Regions from separate parts of the Cellulosimicrobium sp. BMG9.22 genome, predicted to be linked through region 1. Evidence: riboswitches for the same ligand, from Rfam matches in the RefSeq annotation. Region 1 holds a riboswitch; each other region holds the start of a gene.

What was found. A riboswitch is a leader RNA that binds a small molecule or an ion and turns the genes downstream of it on or off. The one in region 1 is predicted to bind thiamine pyrophosphate.
Region 2: another riboswitch for thiamine pyrophosphate. It lies ahead of thiD (bifunctional hydroxymethylpyrimidine kinase/phosphomethylpyrimidine kinase); the one in region 1 lies ahead of AC4H2H_RS07645 (ECF transporter S component).
Region 3: another riboswitch for thiamine pyrophosphate. It lies ahead of thiO (glycine oxidase ThiO); the one in region 1 lies ahead of AC4H2H_RS07645 (ECF transporter S component).
Region 4: another riboswitch for thiamine pyrophosphate. It lies ahead of AC4H2H_RS10405 (thiamine ABC transporter substrate-binding protein); the one in region 1 lies ahead of AC4H2H_RS07645 (ECF transporter S component).

Annotation. Positions count from the first base shown of each region.
Region 1 is NZ_JBZGBY010000007.1:108,181-111,934, reverse strand. It holds gene AC4H2H_RS07650 (ABC transporter ATP-binding protein) at 1-619, opposite strand, end outside; gene AC4H2H_RS07645 (ECF transporter S component) at 612-1,274, opposite strand; TPP riboswitch at 1,385-1,504, opposite strand; gene AC4H2H_RS07640 (Rv2578c family radical SAM protein) at 1,624-3,261, shown strand; gene AC4H2H_RS07635 (PPOX class F420-dependent oxidoreductase) at 3,353-3,754, opposite strand, start outside.
Region 2 is NZ_JBZGBY010000017.1:84,671-88,424, forward strand. It holds gene pheT (phenylalanine--tRNA ligase subunit beta) at 1-950, shown strand, start outside; gene AC4H2H_RS12785 (SDR family oxidoreductase) at 947-1,849, shown strand; gene AC4H2H_RS12790 (YceI family protein) at 1,997-2,668, shown strand; TPP riboswitch at 2,683-2,779, shown strand; gene thiD (bifunctional hydroxymethylpyrimidine kinase/phosphomethylpyrimidine kinase) at 2,772-3,754, shown strand, end outside; gene AC4H2H_RS12800 (hypothetical protein) at 3,716-3,754, opposite strand, start outside.
Region 3 is NZ_JBZGBY010000058.1:1,271-5,024, reverse strand. It holds gene thiO (glycine oxidase ThiO) at 1-1,029, opposite strand, end outside; TPP riboswitch at 1,034-1,111, opposite strand; gene thiE (thiamine phosphate synthase) at 1,164-1,856, shown strand; gene AC4H2H_RS19570 (hypothetical protein) at 2,005-2,652, shown strand; gene AC4H2H_RS19565 (OmpA family protein) at 2,670-3,326, shown strand; gene guaA (glutamine-hydrolyzing GMP synthase) at 3,361-3,754, shown strand, end outside.
Region 4 is NZ_JBZGBY010000012.1:84,848-88,601, reverse strand. It holds gene AC4H2H_RS10405 (thiamine ABC transporter substrate-binding protein) at 1-1,074, opposite strand, end outside; TPP riboswitch at 1,143-1,247, opposite strand; gene AC4H2H_RS10400 (hypothetical protein) at 1,626-1,883, opposite strand; gene AC4H2H_RS10395 (ABC transporter ATP-binding protein) at 2,179-3,006, shown strand; gene AC4H2H_RS10390 (ABC transporter permease) at 3,003-3,754, shown strand, end outside.

The DNA.
Region 1 (3,754 bases):
CGTCGGGCACCGGGTGCTCCGTGGTGAGCCCGGCGACGAGCGCCCCGACGTCGTGCGCCGCCGCGGGGTCGAGGAGCGCGGTGGGTTCGTCGAGCACGACGAGCCCGGGGTCGGCGACGAGCGCCGCGGCGAGCGCGACGCGCTGCGCCTCGCCGCCGGAGAGCGTGTGGGTCGCCCGGTCGTGCAGGTGGGCCGCGCCGACGGCCGCGAGCGCCGCCGCCGCGCGGGCGTCCATGGTCCGGGGGTCGGCCCCGCGGTTCTCGAGCGCGAACCGCAGCTCCTCGTCGACGCGCGCGAGGCAGAGCTGGTCGCCGGGGCGTTGCTGGACGAGTCCGACGCGTGCGGCGAGCACGGCGGGCGGCACGTCGCGCGGGTCGTGCCCCGCGACGTCGAGGTCGCCGGTGACGGTGCCGGGCAGGGTGTGCGGGACGATGCCTACCAGGGCCCGCAGGAGCGTCGACTTGCCGCACCCCGACGGGCCGAGGACGAGCAGCGCGGCGCCCGCGGGTACGGCGAGGTCGACGTCGTCCAGCACGGGTGCGGCGTCGTGCCCCAGGGCGACGGACAGGCCCCGCGCCCCGACGACGTCGTGCGGCACGGACGGCCGGTGCTCAGCCACGCCGCGCCGACCCGATCGCGAAGGCGTCCAGCGCGCCGGTGCGGGTGAGGGCGTCACCGAGGAGGCGGGCCGCGATCCCGCACAGCACGACGCACGAGACGACCTGGATCCCGAGGCGGAGCATCGCGTAGTCCTGCCCGAGCCAGCCGAAGCGCACGGCGTTGAACGCGAAGGTGACGAGCGCGGCGCTCACGCCCGAGGCGACGAAGACCCACCAGCCGAACCGCCGGTAGCGCGTGAGCGCGAACGGCAGCTCGGCTCCGACGCCCTGGACGAGCCCGACGAGGAGCAGCAGCGGACCGGCCGGGGAGGCGAGGAACACGACCTCGACCAGCGCGGCGAGCGTCTCCGCGAGGATCCCGACACCCGGCTTGCGCACGATGTACGTCGCGAGCGGTCCGACGACGATCCAGGCCCCGGCGAGCACGTTCGCGGCGAGGTCCGCGAGCGGTCCCATCACGAGCTGGAGCGGTGCCCAGAGCTGCACGAACGCCCAGTAGACGAACCCGAACACGACGCCCAGGACTGCGACGAGGACGGTCTCGTGCAGGCTGAGGCCGCGTCGTCGCGCACGGACCCGGGGAGCCGTCGCGGGTGCGGCGCCACCCGGTGACCTCGGTTCGCCGGTGCGCTGCTCGGTGGTGTGCTCGGTCATGCGGTTCCCTCCGTCGGGCCCCCGGGTCGAGGGGTGCACGACGGCGCGTCACCGGCCCGCCCACGCGTCCGGCCCGGCGCACGGGGCGCGCGGGCACGAGCGCGCAGGGGACGGTGACGTCGGCCCTGCTCCCTTCGCTGGTACGAACCAGATCAGGTTCCACGGGTCTGCAGGTGGGACGGTCGTCCTGCCTGCACTCTCAGCGCTCGTGCGCTCCCCGGGGGCGTTCGGCCCGACCCTAGGCCCTTCGTCGACCTGCGGACAATCACCGCGTCTCACGGAGCGGGACACCGCGGCGCGACAAGGCGGCGCCTTGACAGGCGGGTCGAACACCTGTTCGACTGTGCGCGTGCGGTGGGACGGACAAGCGATCGACGCGGACGACGGCGCGCTCCCGGGACTGGAGCGCGCAGGGCTCGTGCGCAGCGTGCGCACGCCCGAGTTCGCGGGGATCACGTTCCACGAGGTGACGGCGAAGAGCGCGCTGTCGAAGGTGCCCGCGATGTCCCGCATGCCGTTCCGCTGGACGGTCAACCCGTACCGGGGATGCAGCCACGCGTGCTCCTACTGCCTCGCACCGGAGACCCCGGTGCTCCTGGCCGACGGCACCCAGCGCCCGATCGGGGATCTGAGCGTCGGCGACGAGATCGTGGGGACAGCGCCCCACGGGGCGTACCGCCGGTACGTGCGCACCCGGGTGCTCGACCGCTGGACCACCCGCAAGCGCGCCTACCGCGTCGGCCTCGCGGACGGCACCCGGCTCGTCGCGAGCGGCGACCACCGGTTCCTCACCCAGCGGGGCTGGCGGCACGTCGTCGGCGGCGCCGGCCACCGGGCGCACCTGGCCCTCGGGGACGTCCTCGTCGGTCCCGGTGCCGGGGCGCTCGCGGACGGGGGCGTGGCGCTCGACGGGCGCGACGTGACCGGGGACGACGCGCTCCGCGTCGAGTCGCTGGAGGCACTCGGCGGGCCGGGGGAGGAGACCGAGCTCGTCGACATCACCACCGGGACGCGCGACTTCGTCGCCGCAGGCGTCGTGAGCCACAACTGCTTCGCGCGGCCCACGCACCAGTACCTCGACCTCGACGCGGGCGACGACTTCGACCGCGAGGTGGTCGTCAAGGTCAACGTCGACGAGGTGCTGCGCGCCGAGCTCGCCCGCGCCTCGTGGGGGCGCGAGGCCGTCGCGCTCGGGACGAACACCGACCCGTACCAGCGTGCCGAGGGTCGCTACCGGCTCATGCCCGGCATCATCGACGCGCTCGCGGGCTCCGGCACGCCGTTGTCCGTCCTCACCAAGGGCACGCTCCTGCGCCGGGACCTGCCGCTGCTCGCCGACGCGGCGTCGCGGGTCGAGGTCGGCATCGGCGTCTCGCTCGCGCTGCTCGACCCCGCGCTCCAGGCGAGCGTCGAGCCCGGCACGCCCTCGCCGCGCGCGCGGCTCGACCTGATCCGCGCGGTCCGCGACGCGGGTCTGCCGTGCGGCGTCATGGTCGCGCCCGTGCTGCCCTGGCTCACCGACTCGACGCGCGCGCTCACGGATCTTCTCGACGCCGTGAAGGACGCGGGCGCGACGGGCGTCACGGTCCTGCCCCTGCACCTCAAGCCCGGCACGCGCGAGTGGTACATGGGCTGGCTCGCGCGCGAGCACCCGCAGCTCGTCCCCGGCTACGAGCGCGTCTACGCCCGCGGCGCCTACGCGTCGAAGCAGTACCGGTCATGGCTGTGGGACCGCGTCCGCCCGATGCTCGAGCAGCGCGGCTTCGCCGTCTCCGGCCACCGCGGCCCGGCCGGCGTCGAGGGCCGGTACCGGCGCGGTGAGCTGGGCGGCCTCGACGGCACGGGCCCGCCGGTCGACGGCGCGTACCCGGCAGGCAGCCTCCCCGAGGACGACGGGCGCGTCGAGGGCGGGGCGCTCGCGGGCATGCCGGTCGACGGCGCCGGACTTGACGTCGTCGGCGGGGGAGTGGAGCAGGTCCTGTTCTGACCGGTGACGGGCCGCGTCAGCCGGGCGAGCGCACGTCCGTCACCGCGACGCGCGCCGGGTCCGTCGTGCGGCCGACCCGTGGCGACGACCGTCAGCGGTCGGCCAGCCGCGCCGGGAAACCGCCGGTCGCGACCGGGCCCCAGCGGGTGATCGTCAGGCGGACGAGCGACTTGCCCTGCGCCACCATCGCCTCGCGGTACTCGTCCCAGTCAGGGTGCTCGCCACTGATCGAGCGGTAGTACTCCACGAGCGGCTCGATCGAGTCGGGCAGGTCGATCACCTCTGCGGTGCCGTCGACCTGGACCCAGGCGTCGCCGAAGTCGGCACCGAGCGAGAGCAGGGACGCCTGCGGGCGTCGGCGCAGGTTCACGGCCTTCGCGCGCTCGGGGTACGTCGACACGACGACGCGGCCCTCGGAGTCGACCCCGTAGGTGACAGGGCTGAGCTGCGGGGTGCCGTCGCGGCGGGTCGTGACGAGGATCCCGTCGTGGCG
Region 2 (3,754 bases), on a different contig from region 1:
AGACGCTCAGCTACCCGTTCGTCGGGGACACCGAGCACGACGCCCTGCGCCTGCCCGCGGACGACGACCGCCGTCGTGCGCTGCGCCTGCTCAACCCGATCGCCGACGACCGGCCCCTCATGCGCACCGACGTGCTCAGCACGCTGCTGGAGACCGTGCGCCGTAACGTCGGCCGCGGCCTGACGGACGTCGCGCTCTTCGAGGTCGGGCTCGTCACGCACCCGCGCCCCGGCGCACCCGCCGCCCCGGCGCTGCCGGGCGGCGTGCGGCCGAGCGACGAGGACCTCGCGGCGATCGTTGCCGCCGTCCCGGCCCAGCCGCGCCACGTCGCGGGCGTCCTCGTCGGGCGGCGCGAGCGTGCCGGCTGGTGGGGGCCGGGTCGCGCGGCGGACTGGACGGATGCGCTGGCCGCGGCCCGCCTGGTCGCCGAGCGTGTGGGTGCCCGGGTGACCGTCGTCGCGGACACGGCGCGCGCCCCCTTCCACCCCGGGCGCTGCGCCCGCCTCGAGCTCGCGGACGGGACTCTCGTCGGGCACGCCGGCGAGCTGCACCCGAAGGTGCTCGAGAACCTCGGGCTCCCGGCCCGCTCGGTCGCGTTCGAGGTCGACCTGTCGGCGCTCGTCGCCGGGTCGCAGGAGTCGCCCGTGCAGGCGACGCCCGTGTCCGGGTTCCCCGCCGCGAAGGAGGATCTCGCGTTCGTCGTGGACGCGGCGGTCACCGCCGAGGCGTTGCGGGCCGCCGTCGCCGAGGGTGCCGGCGACCTGCTCGAGGACCTCGCGCTGTTCGACGTGTTCACGGGCGAGCAGGTGGGCGAGGGCCGCAAGTCGCTCGCGTTCTCGCTGCGCCTGCGGGCCGCGGACCGGACGCTGACCGCCGACGACGTCGCGCGCGTGCGCGACGGCGCCGTCGTGGCCGCACGCGAGCGGGTCGGGGCGGAGCTGCGGGCATGAGCGGCGCGACGGACGGCACCGGCCCGGCGGTCGAGGCCGTCGCGCCCGCCCGGACCGCGCTGGTGACCGGGGCGTCGCGCGGCATCGGCCGCGCGATCGCCGTCGGTCTCGCCGCGGCGGGCGTCGACGTCGCGCTGCTCGCCCGCGACGCGGACAAGCTCGCGGACGTCGCCGACGAGATCGCGGCGCAGGGTGCGCGGGACGAGCGCGGAGGCCGCGCCGTCGTCGTGACGGCGGACGTGACGGACGCGTCCGCCGTCGAGGCCGCCGTCGGCGAGGCGGAGGCGGTGCTCGGGAGCGTCGACCTCCTCGTGAACAACGCGGGCCGCGTCGACGCCGAGGTCCCGCTGTGGGAGGCCGACCCCGACGAGTGGTGGGCGATCGTCGAGACGAACGTGCGCGGGCCGTTCCTGCTCGCCCGGACCGTGGTGCCCGGGATGCTCGCGCGCGGCGGTGGCCGCGTCGTGGACCTCAACAGCGGGGCCGGGTCGCACGACATGGAGGGAGCGAGCGCGTACAACGCGAGCAAGACCGCGCTCCTGCGCCTCGGCGCGAACCTGCACCGCTCCGGGTTCGCGCGCGGGCTGCGCACGTTCGATGTGGCGCCGGGCGTCGTGCAGACCGACATGACCGCGTCGATGGACATGCATGCCGACCGCACGGAGTGGACGCCGGTGGCGCGGACCGTCGAGATGGTGGTCGCGATCGCCCGGGGCGAGCTCGACGCGTTCTCGGGCGCCTTCGTCCGCGTCACGCACGACTCGCCGGAGTCGTTGCGCGCCGCGACCGACGCCGCGGCCCGCGACGGCGTCGACCTGCCGGGACCGGACGCGCGCCGTCTGCGGGTCACGCGCTGGGGCGACGACGACCCGATGCCCGGAGCGCTCCCCGCCCGGTGACCCGGACCGCTCGGTGCGCGGGTCGTGAACGTCACCCTCCGGATAGTTGAATGTTCACCTAGGTATCGGGAATGCTGAGTCGAGACACCTGACCAGTACCGGGCGGACACCGCTGTCGCGGCTCGACGACGACGCCGGAGGCGACGGATGACCACGACACGGCCGGTCCGACAGTGGAACGGCATGACCGTGCCCGACGCCGGGACCTATGTCCTCGACGAGGCGCACAAGCGCGTCGGCTTCCAGGGCCAGCACATGATGGTCGCGCCCGTGCGCGGCGAGTTCACCCGGGCGAGCGCGACGGTCCTCGTCGGCGAGGACCCGCTGGACTCCGCCGTCAGCGCGACGATCGACACGGCGAGCCTCACGACGCACCACGAGGACCGCGACGTCCACCTGCGCAGCGCCGACTTCCTCGACGTCGAGACCTTCCCGACGCTCGAGTTCCGCAGCACGTCGGTCACGTGGCAGGGCAGCCAGGACGACCAGATCCTCGCGTGGGCCCGCCTGCGCAACCGCTCGCCGGAGCGCGCGCAGCTCGCGTCGGACCGCGTGCAGACGTCCGCGGCTCCCGCCCGCTTCCTCGTCAGCGGCCTCCTGACGATCCGCGACGTCACCCACCGGGTCGACCTGACGATGCAGTACGGCGGCGCGCGGCGCGACCCCTACGGGCGCGACATCTTCGGCTTCCACGCGACCGGCGAGTTCGACCGCGAGGACTACGGGCTCGTGTGGAACGTGCTGCTCGAGACCGGCGGGTTCCTGGTCGGCAAGAAGGTCACGCTCGAGATCGCGGGCGAGGCGATCCACCAGGGCTGACGCGCGCTAGCATGACGGACGACACGGGGTGCCCCGCACGACGGGGCTGAGATGAGACCCGTCGAACCTGCTCTGGCTCGTACCAGCGAAGGGATGTCCGGCGATGACGCTCGCCCTGTCCGCACCCTCCTCCTCGTCCGCACCCGGGATCGATCCCGCCCCGGGCCCTGACGCCGCCCCGGACGCCGGCCACCGGCCGTCCCGGCCGCGCGTGCTGTCGGTCGCGGGGACCGACCCGACCGGAGGCGCCGGCATCCAGGCGGACCTCAAGACGTTCTGCGCGCACGGGGCGTACGGCATGGCCGTGACGACGGCGCTCGTCGCCCAGAACACGCACGGGGTGCGGTCGGTGCACGTGCCCGGCCCGGACTTCCTGCGCGCGCAGCTCGACGCCGTGTCCGACGACGTCGAGATCGACGCCGTGAAGATCGGGATGGTGGCCGACGCTGAGAACGCGCGCGCGATCGCCGCGTGGCTCGACGACCTCGGGGCAGCGCGCGAGGCCGTCGGCGCGCCGCGCGCGTGGGTCGTCCTCGACCCGGTCATGGTCGCGACCTCGGGTCATCGCCTGCTCGACGAGGGAGCCGAGCAGGCCGTGCGCGACCTCGCGACGCGCGCCGACGTCGTCACCCCGAACCTCCCCGAGCTCGCCGTGCTGGCCGCGCCCGCCGGGGGTGCGGGCCCGACCGCCGCCGAGACCTGGGCCGACGCGCTCGCGCAGGCGAGCGCGTACGCCACGGCGAGCGGCGTCGTCGTGCTGCTCAAGGGCGGCCACCTGCGCGGCGCGACCTCGCCGGACGCCCTCGTCGCCCCGCGACGCGGCTCCGCGCCCGTCGTGACGACGTTCGAGGGCGAGCGCGTCGACACGCCGCACACGCACGGCACCGGGTGCTCGCTCTCGGCGGCGCTCGCCGCGCTGCGTCCTCAGCGAGAGAGCTGGGACGAGGCTGCGCGGGAGGCCAAGGAGTGGCTCACGGGCGCGCTCCGGGCCGGCGCCGCGCTCCGGGTCGGGACGGGCCGTGGGCCGGTCGACCACCTCCACGCGCTTCAGGCTCGCGCGACGTCCTCGCCGGTCGTCCCGGCCGG
Region 3 (3,754 bases), on a different contig from region 1:
CGCGCGCGGCGTGACGTCGACGAGCGCCGCCTCGTCGATCCCGGGCAGCAGGGCGCGCGCGTCCCGGAGCAGTGCGAAGACACCGCCCGCCGTCGCGCGCCGGTCGTCGGGGTTCTCCTCCGTGGTCGCGCCGACGACGACCTCCCGGTGGCCCGCGCGCGGACCGTCCGGCACGGGGTCGCGCGGCACGACGTAGACCGGCCGACCCTGCACGACGCCCCGCACGACGTGCTCGAGCGCGAGGTCCGGCCCGGCGTCGAGACGCAGCGTCTGGCCCTTCACGGGGCGCGTCGGCACGACGACGCCCGGCACGTCCGCGACCAGCGCGCCGGACTGCCAGCCCGCGGCGAGGACGACCGCACCCGCACGGTGGAGCCGGCCCGCGTCGTCGTGCACGCCCGTGACGCGCCCGGTGGCGTCGAGCGTCAGCCGGGTCGCCGCGACGCGCACGACGGCGGTGCCGGGCATCGGGGTCCCGGCACCGAGCGCCGCGAGGAGCGCGGCGTGCGTCGCGCGCGGGTCGACCGCGTGGTCCCCTGGGGCCCACGCGGCACCTGCCACGCGCGGGCCGAGGAACGGCTCACGGCGCCGGGCGTCGGCGACGGAGATCTCGCGCGACGCGAGGCCGAGGTCCGCGTGCAGCGCGAGGACGCGGCGCAGCAGCGCCAGGTCGTCCGCGTCATACGCGAGCGTGAGCGTCCCGGCGGCACGAAGACCGACGCCGGGCCCGGTCGCCCTCTCGAGGTCGGCCGCGAAGCCGGGCCACGCCGCCGCACCCGCGACGTGGAGGCGCAGCGCGTCGTCCTCGCCGAAGTCGGCCTCGGTCACGGGGGCGAGCATCCCCGCGGCGGCGTGCGTGGCGCCGTCCCCGGGTGAGGGGTCCAGCACGGTGACGGCCAGCCCTGCGCGCGCCGCGCGCCACGCGACGGCGAGCCCCACGATCCCGCCGCCGACGACGACCACGTCGCGCGCGCCGTCGGGCGCCACAGCAGAGGCGCCCACGGACCGCGGGCGAACAGGGGGGTGCATGTGCGCTCCCTTCGCTGGCATGACCCAGATCAGGTTCGACGGTCGGCTCCTACGCCCTCTCAGCCCGTGCGGGCTCCCGTGCTGTCGGCCACAGTACCGCCTGCACCGGGTGGGCCGCGGCTAGGCTCCGGCGGGTGAGCACCGAGACCTTCGCCACGTCCGCCGCGCCGACTCCGGGCGCAGGAGCCGGCCCACGCGCCCGCCTCGCCGACGCACGCCTGTACCTGTGCACCGACGCACGCGAGGAGCGCGGCGACCTGGAGGACTTCCTCCACGCGGCGCTCGCGGGGGGTGTCGACGTCGTCCAGCTGCGGGACAAGACGCTCGACGTCGCGCGCGAGCTCGAGCTCCAGGCGGTCGTCGCCCGGGTCGCGACGGAGCACGGCGCGCTCTGGGCGGTCAACGACCGCGCGGACGTCGCGGCGCTCACCGGAGCCCCCGCGGTCCACATGGGCCAGGGCGACCTGCCCGTGCCGGCCGTGCGCTCCCTCCTCGGTCCGGGGCCCGTGCTGGGCCGGTCGACGCACTCCGCGGCGCAGGCCGCCGCGGCGGAGGCGGACCCCGACGTCGACTACTTCTGCGTCGGGCCGCTGTGGGCGACGCCGACCAAGCCCGGCCGCTCCGCCGTCGGGCTCGACTTGCTGCGCGACGTCGCTACGACCCGCCCGGCGACGCCGTGGTTCGCGATCGGCGGGATCGACGCCGGCCGGCTCGACGCGGTGCTCGACGCCGGGGCGACGCGCGTCGTCGTCGTGCGGGCCATCACCCAGGCTCCCGATCCCGAGAGTGCCGCGCGCGACCTGCGCGCCCGGGTCGTCGGCGCCTGACCAGGGACGCAACGCGCCCGACGAGGCGCCGGATGGGGACTTCTGCCCACCTCCGGCGGGTTCCGCCCGTGCTGTCCGGTATGGCAGGGTCGACGGCGGGCCGCCGCCCGGTCGTCGGGCGGCGGTGGACCGTTCGACTCGGGGGATCATGAACCGCACTCGCTCGACGCTCGCCGCCCTGACCGTCGTCGTCGCTCTCGCGCTGTCGGGCTGCGGGCTCCTCGGCGGGTCCGGGGACGACGCCGACCCGCCCGCGACCGGCGCCGCGGAGACCGGCGTCGGTGCGCCGGCCGATGACGGAGCCGCCGAGGTCGGTTCCGCGCGCGTCGGCGACGCCGTCATGGCCGAGCAGACCGTCGACGCCCCGAGCGGCTCGCTCGGTGGGACGCTCACGACGACGCTCCGCTCCGTCGAGGTGCAGGACGAGGTGCTGACGGTGCGCTGGGCGCTGCGCTGGGACAGCGACGCCCAGCCCGACGACGCGTCCGCGAGCCACACGGACCTCGGCATCGACTGGGTCCTCACCGCGACGGACCCCGTGGGCCTCGTCCAGTACCGGCCGTTCTGCACCGAGGGATCGTGGAAGGGCGGCTCGCCCGACCCGCAGCAGTGCAGCTATCACATCGTCGGGTCGCCGCGGTACCCCTTCGGCGGGTTCGTCAACCACGCGACGATCGAGGCGTGGGCCCAGCTACCGGCGCCCGAGGGCTCGCCCGCGACGATCGACGTCCTGCCTGGCCAGGGGCTGCCCGCCTTCACGGCCGCGGAGATCTCGTACCTCGACGGTGTCGAGTGACGTCGAACCGTAGCCCGGTGCGTCGCGTCGTCGGCGCCGTCCTCGCGGCCGGTGCGCTCGTGGCCGGGCCGGCCGTCGCGGTCGCCTCGCCGGCGACCGCGGCACCCGCCGCGTCGGACGACGCCTCCGCCCGCCACGACGAGCTCGTCGCGGAGGTCGAGCAGCAGCTCGCGGACGAGCGCGACGCGATCCTCGCGGAGGCGGTCACCGACGCCATGCGCGAGGACGCGGTCCACCCGCTGAGCGTCGACGACTCGACGTTCCCGCTCGACGTCGACGACGCGACGACGGGCCTCGAGACGACGCGCGAGGACGACGGGGAGACGGTGGTCGTGCTCACGGCCGACCTGCTCTTCGCGTTCGACCGGTCCGAGCTCTCGCCAGAGGCCGCGGCCGCCCTCGCGCAGCTCCTCGACCAGATCCCGCAGGGCAGCGCGGTCGCCGTCGACGGGCACACCGACTCGATGGGGACCGACGAGCGCAACGACGAGCTGTCCGCCGCGCGGGCAGAGTCCGTCGCGACGGTGCTGCGCGCCGAGCGACCGGACCTGACCCTGACGGTCGAGGGCCACGGCAGCAGGATGCCGGTCGCGGAGAACACCATCGGCGGGAACGACAACCCGGCCGGCCGGGCGCAGAACCGTCGCGTCGAGCTGTCGTTCGAGGACGGCTGACGGAGCGCGCCCCGCGGGCACCTAGAATCGGTGGGTGACCTCCGCTCCAGACGCCGCCGCGTCGCCCGCGCCCGCCACGACCGTCCCCACGCCTCGGCCCGTGCTCGTCGTCGACTTCGGCGCGCAGTACGCGCAGCTCATCGCGCGCCGCGTGCGCGAGGCGAAGGTGTACTCCGAGATCGTGCCGCACACCTTCACGGTCGAGCAGATGCTCGCGAAGGACCCGGCCGCCATCATCCTGTCCGGCGGGCCGTCGTCCGTGTACGCGACCGGAGCCCCCTTCGTGGACCCGGCGCTCTTCGAGGCCGGCGTTCCGGTCATGGGCATCTGCTACGGCTTCCAGGCGATGGCCAAGGCGCTCGGCGGCGAGGTCGCCCAGACCGGGCTGCGCGAGTACGGCGGCACCGAGGTCGAGGTGTGCTCGGCCG
Region 4 (3,754 bases), on a different contig from region 1:
GTCGCGGTTCGCCGAGATGTCCTCGGGCGCGACCTCGAACGGCTCGGCGGCGAGCGGGGCGAGCTCGGCCCAGCCGTCGGGGAGCGCGACGGAGTCGTCGGCGGGGTACACGTACATCTGCTCCGGGACGTCGGCCTGGAAGGTCTCGCTCACGAGGAAGTCGACGAGCTGGCGCGCGCCCTCGGGGTTCTCCGCGTTCGCGAGCACGCCCGCGTACTCGACCTGGCGGAAGCACGTGTCGAGGAGCGCGCCGGTCGTGGACGCGGAGCCGTCCTCGGTGAGCGTGAACGCGGGCGACGTCGAGTACGACAGCACGAGCGGGCGCGGACCGGCGCCCTCGGAGCCGGAGAAGTCGACGTAGTAGGCGTCGGACCAGCCCTCGACGACCTTGACGCCGTTGGCGCGCAGGTCGGCCCAGTAGTCCTGCCACCCGTCCTCGCCGAAGGCGCCGACGGTCGCGAGGAGGAACGCGAGCCCGGGCGACGACGTCGCGGGGTTGGTGACGACGAGCAGGTCCTCGTACTCGGGCTTCGTGAGGTCCTCGAGCGTGACCGGCTCGGGGATCCCCGCCTCCGTGAACCAGGCGTGGTCCACGTTGACGCACACGTCGCCCCGGTCGATCGCGGTGAGCTCGTCGCCGTCGCCGACGGCGTAGGACGCGGCCGACTCCGACAGGCCCTCGGGCGTGTACGGCTCGAGCACGCCCTCGTCGATCGCGCGCGACGCGAACGTGTTGTCGATCCCGAACACGACGTCGCCGAGCGGCGAGTCCTTGGTGAGGATGAGCTGGTTGACGAGCGCGCCGCCGTCACCGGGCGCGACCTGCTCGACGGTGAGCCCGCTCTCCTCCTCGAAGGCGGCGAGCACGTCGTCGCTCACGGCGAAGGAGTCGTGGGTCACGAGGGTCACGGTGCCCGCGCCCGACGACGCCTCGTCGCCGCCGGCGTCGTCGCCGCCGCTGCTGCACGCGGCGAGGGCGAGCAGAGCGAGCGTCGTCCCCGTCGCGGTGCGGGCGAGGTGGGCCGGCCGCGCGTGGGCACGCGGGCTCCGGCGGCTGTCGACGGTGTGCTGCATGCGTCCTCCCTGGACGTTCAGGAGGGGTCCACCCGCACGCACCGGACCCACGGAGGGTGCGCGCGCAGGTGATCGAGATCCCGACTTCCTCCACCGGTGCTAACCGGATCAGGTTCGAGGGTCTGCGGTGGTCCGCACTCTCAGCTCCTCCAGGAGCTCCCCTGTCGTTCCCGTCGAGCCTACACCGACCGGTTCGGGGTGATTCTCCGAGGAGCGCACGGTGCCCGCCATCGGCGCAGACGTTCGATCGCACCGGGCGTGAAAGACCGACTGTAGTAGGCGCAAAACACAGATCTGACAGCGTGAACAGGTATTTTGCGTGCGTTGCCGATCACGAACTGCTCGAGCGTCTGCCAGCCATCGGTGCCGCTCTCTTCGATGGCGGCGCGCTCGCCGCCTGGAACCGCTCGCTCCCCTGGGGTACGTAGGCCGACGAGCAGGGCCCCGGACCGTACCCGTTGTTCGACAAGCGTCTACACCACCGTTCGAGACTGGTACGACGTGGGAATCGTCACGATGTTCCCCGGGAGGCCATGACCATGCCCATCTCGCTAGTCCTCCGTAGGGAGCGCGGTGAGGACATCCGGCGTGCCGAGCAGACGTACCTTCCTGCAGATGCTTCTCGAAATGCTGCCGAGTATCCACTCCTGAGCGGAGTCGACCCCTATGCCAACACCATCTTCAACGCTCGTCAGGTGCAGCCGCTCCTCCTCGAGGTCGAACGGCTCCTCTCGGGTTCGCTCAGCGTCGCGGAGCGCGCGTCGCTCGAGGCCGTAGCGGACCTTTGCCAGGAAGGACGTCGCGTCCATCGCTATCTCTGGTTCATCGGCGACTGATCCAGCGGCAAGTGCGGCAAGACGTGAGACCTCGGGACCTCGGGATGGCTCACGCAGCACGCTAGAGCCGTGATCACCTCACGCCGACGACGCTCGTCTCTCGACCTGCTTCCCTGGGCGCCACCCTGAGCGAACCCTGAGAGTGCCTCCCGTGGGACCAGGGAGCGGTCCGGGCGGTTCCCCGATGCCCGGGTGCCGGCGCCCGCGCCAGGGTCGATGGTGACCGGGCCGCTCCGGCCCGGTCACCACGACGCTGGAGGGGAAGGCCATGAGCAGCTCACCGAACGCTGCGGTCGCCACGGAGAGCAGCACGGAGCGCGGCACCACAGCGGACGCGATCGCCACGGCCCGGGGCCTGGTGAAGACCTACGGACGCGGCGAGGCGACCGTCCGCGCGCTCGACGGCGTCGACGTCGACCTCGAGCGCGGGCGCCTGACTGCGATCATGGGGCCGTCAGGCTCCGGCAAGTCGACGCTCATGCACTGCCTGGCGGGGCTCGACTCCCCCACGTCGGGGACCGTCGTCGTCGACGGCGAGACCGTGTCGGCGATGAGCGAACGGAAGCTGACCCGGCTGCGTCGGACGCGCATCGGGTTCGTCTTCCAGTCTTTCAACCTCGTCCCGACGCTCACGGCGGAGGAGAACATCGTCCTGCCGCTGGCGATCGCGCGCCGGCCCATGGACCGCGAGTGGTTCGACCGCGTGGTCGACGCCGTGGGCCTGCGTCCGCGGCTCGGGCACCGACCCGCGGAGCTCTCCGGCGGGCAGCAGCAACGCGTTGCGTGCGCGCGGGCGCTCGTGTCCCGGCCCGCGGTCGTCTTCGCGGACGAGCCGACGGGGAACCTCGACTCGCGCGCGGCCGCAGAGGTGCTCGGGTTCCTGCGCTCCTCGGTGGACGACCTCGGCCAGTCCGTCGCGATGGTGACGCACGACCCGACGGCGGCGTCCTACGCGCACCGCGTGCTCTTCCTCGCGGACGGCCGCCTCGTCACGGAGCTGCGCGACCCCACGGCGCAGGCCGTGCTCGACACGCTCGGCGACCTCTCCCCGGCGGCTCTCGGCAGCGTCACGCACGCACCGGCGGTCGTCCGATGATGACGCGGATCGCGCTGCGCGGCGTGCGTGCGCACGGCGCGCAGCTCGTTCTCTCGGTGCTTGCCGTGACGATCGGCGTCGCGTTCGTCACCGGCACGTTCGCGCTGCGCGCGATGCTCGCGTCGACGTTCGACGACATCGTCGCGTCGTCGGTCCAGGCCGACGTGTACCTGCGCGGCACGCTCTCGGTCGACGGTGCGGGCGCGGCGCCGCTCGGGGCCTCGCCCGAAGGTGGGCCACGCGCCCTCGTCCCCGCGGACCTCGCGTCCGCGGTCGGGGCGCGGGACGACGTCGGCCTCGCGCTCCCGGAGGTGGGCGGCCCGGCGGTGCTCGTGGGTGCGGACGGCACGGCGGTGCTCAGCACGCAGGCGCCGAGCTTCGCGTCGGCGTACGACCCGCGCGACCCGGGCCCTCGCGTCGTGGAGGGCCGCGCGCCGCGCGATGCCGGAGAGGTCGCGCTCGAGTCCGGGACTCTCGACGCGTCGGGGCTCGCGGTGGGCGACCGGACCGACGTCGTGCTCGGCGACGAGGTCCGGCCGGTCCGCGTCGTCGGCGAGGTCTCGTTGTCCGCGCCGATGGCGGGCGCGACGATCGTCCTGCTCGACCCGGCCACCGCGTCGGCGACGTACGCGCCCGACGGCCTCGTCCCGCAGATCGCCCTGTTCGCCGCGGAGGGCACGACACCCGACGCCGTGCGCGACGCCGTCGCGACCGACCTGCCCGACGGCGCCGAGGCGGTCACGGGCGC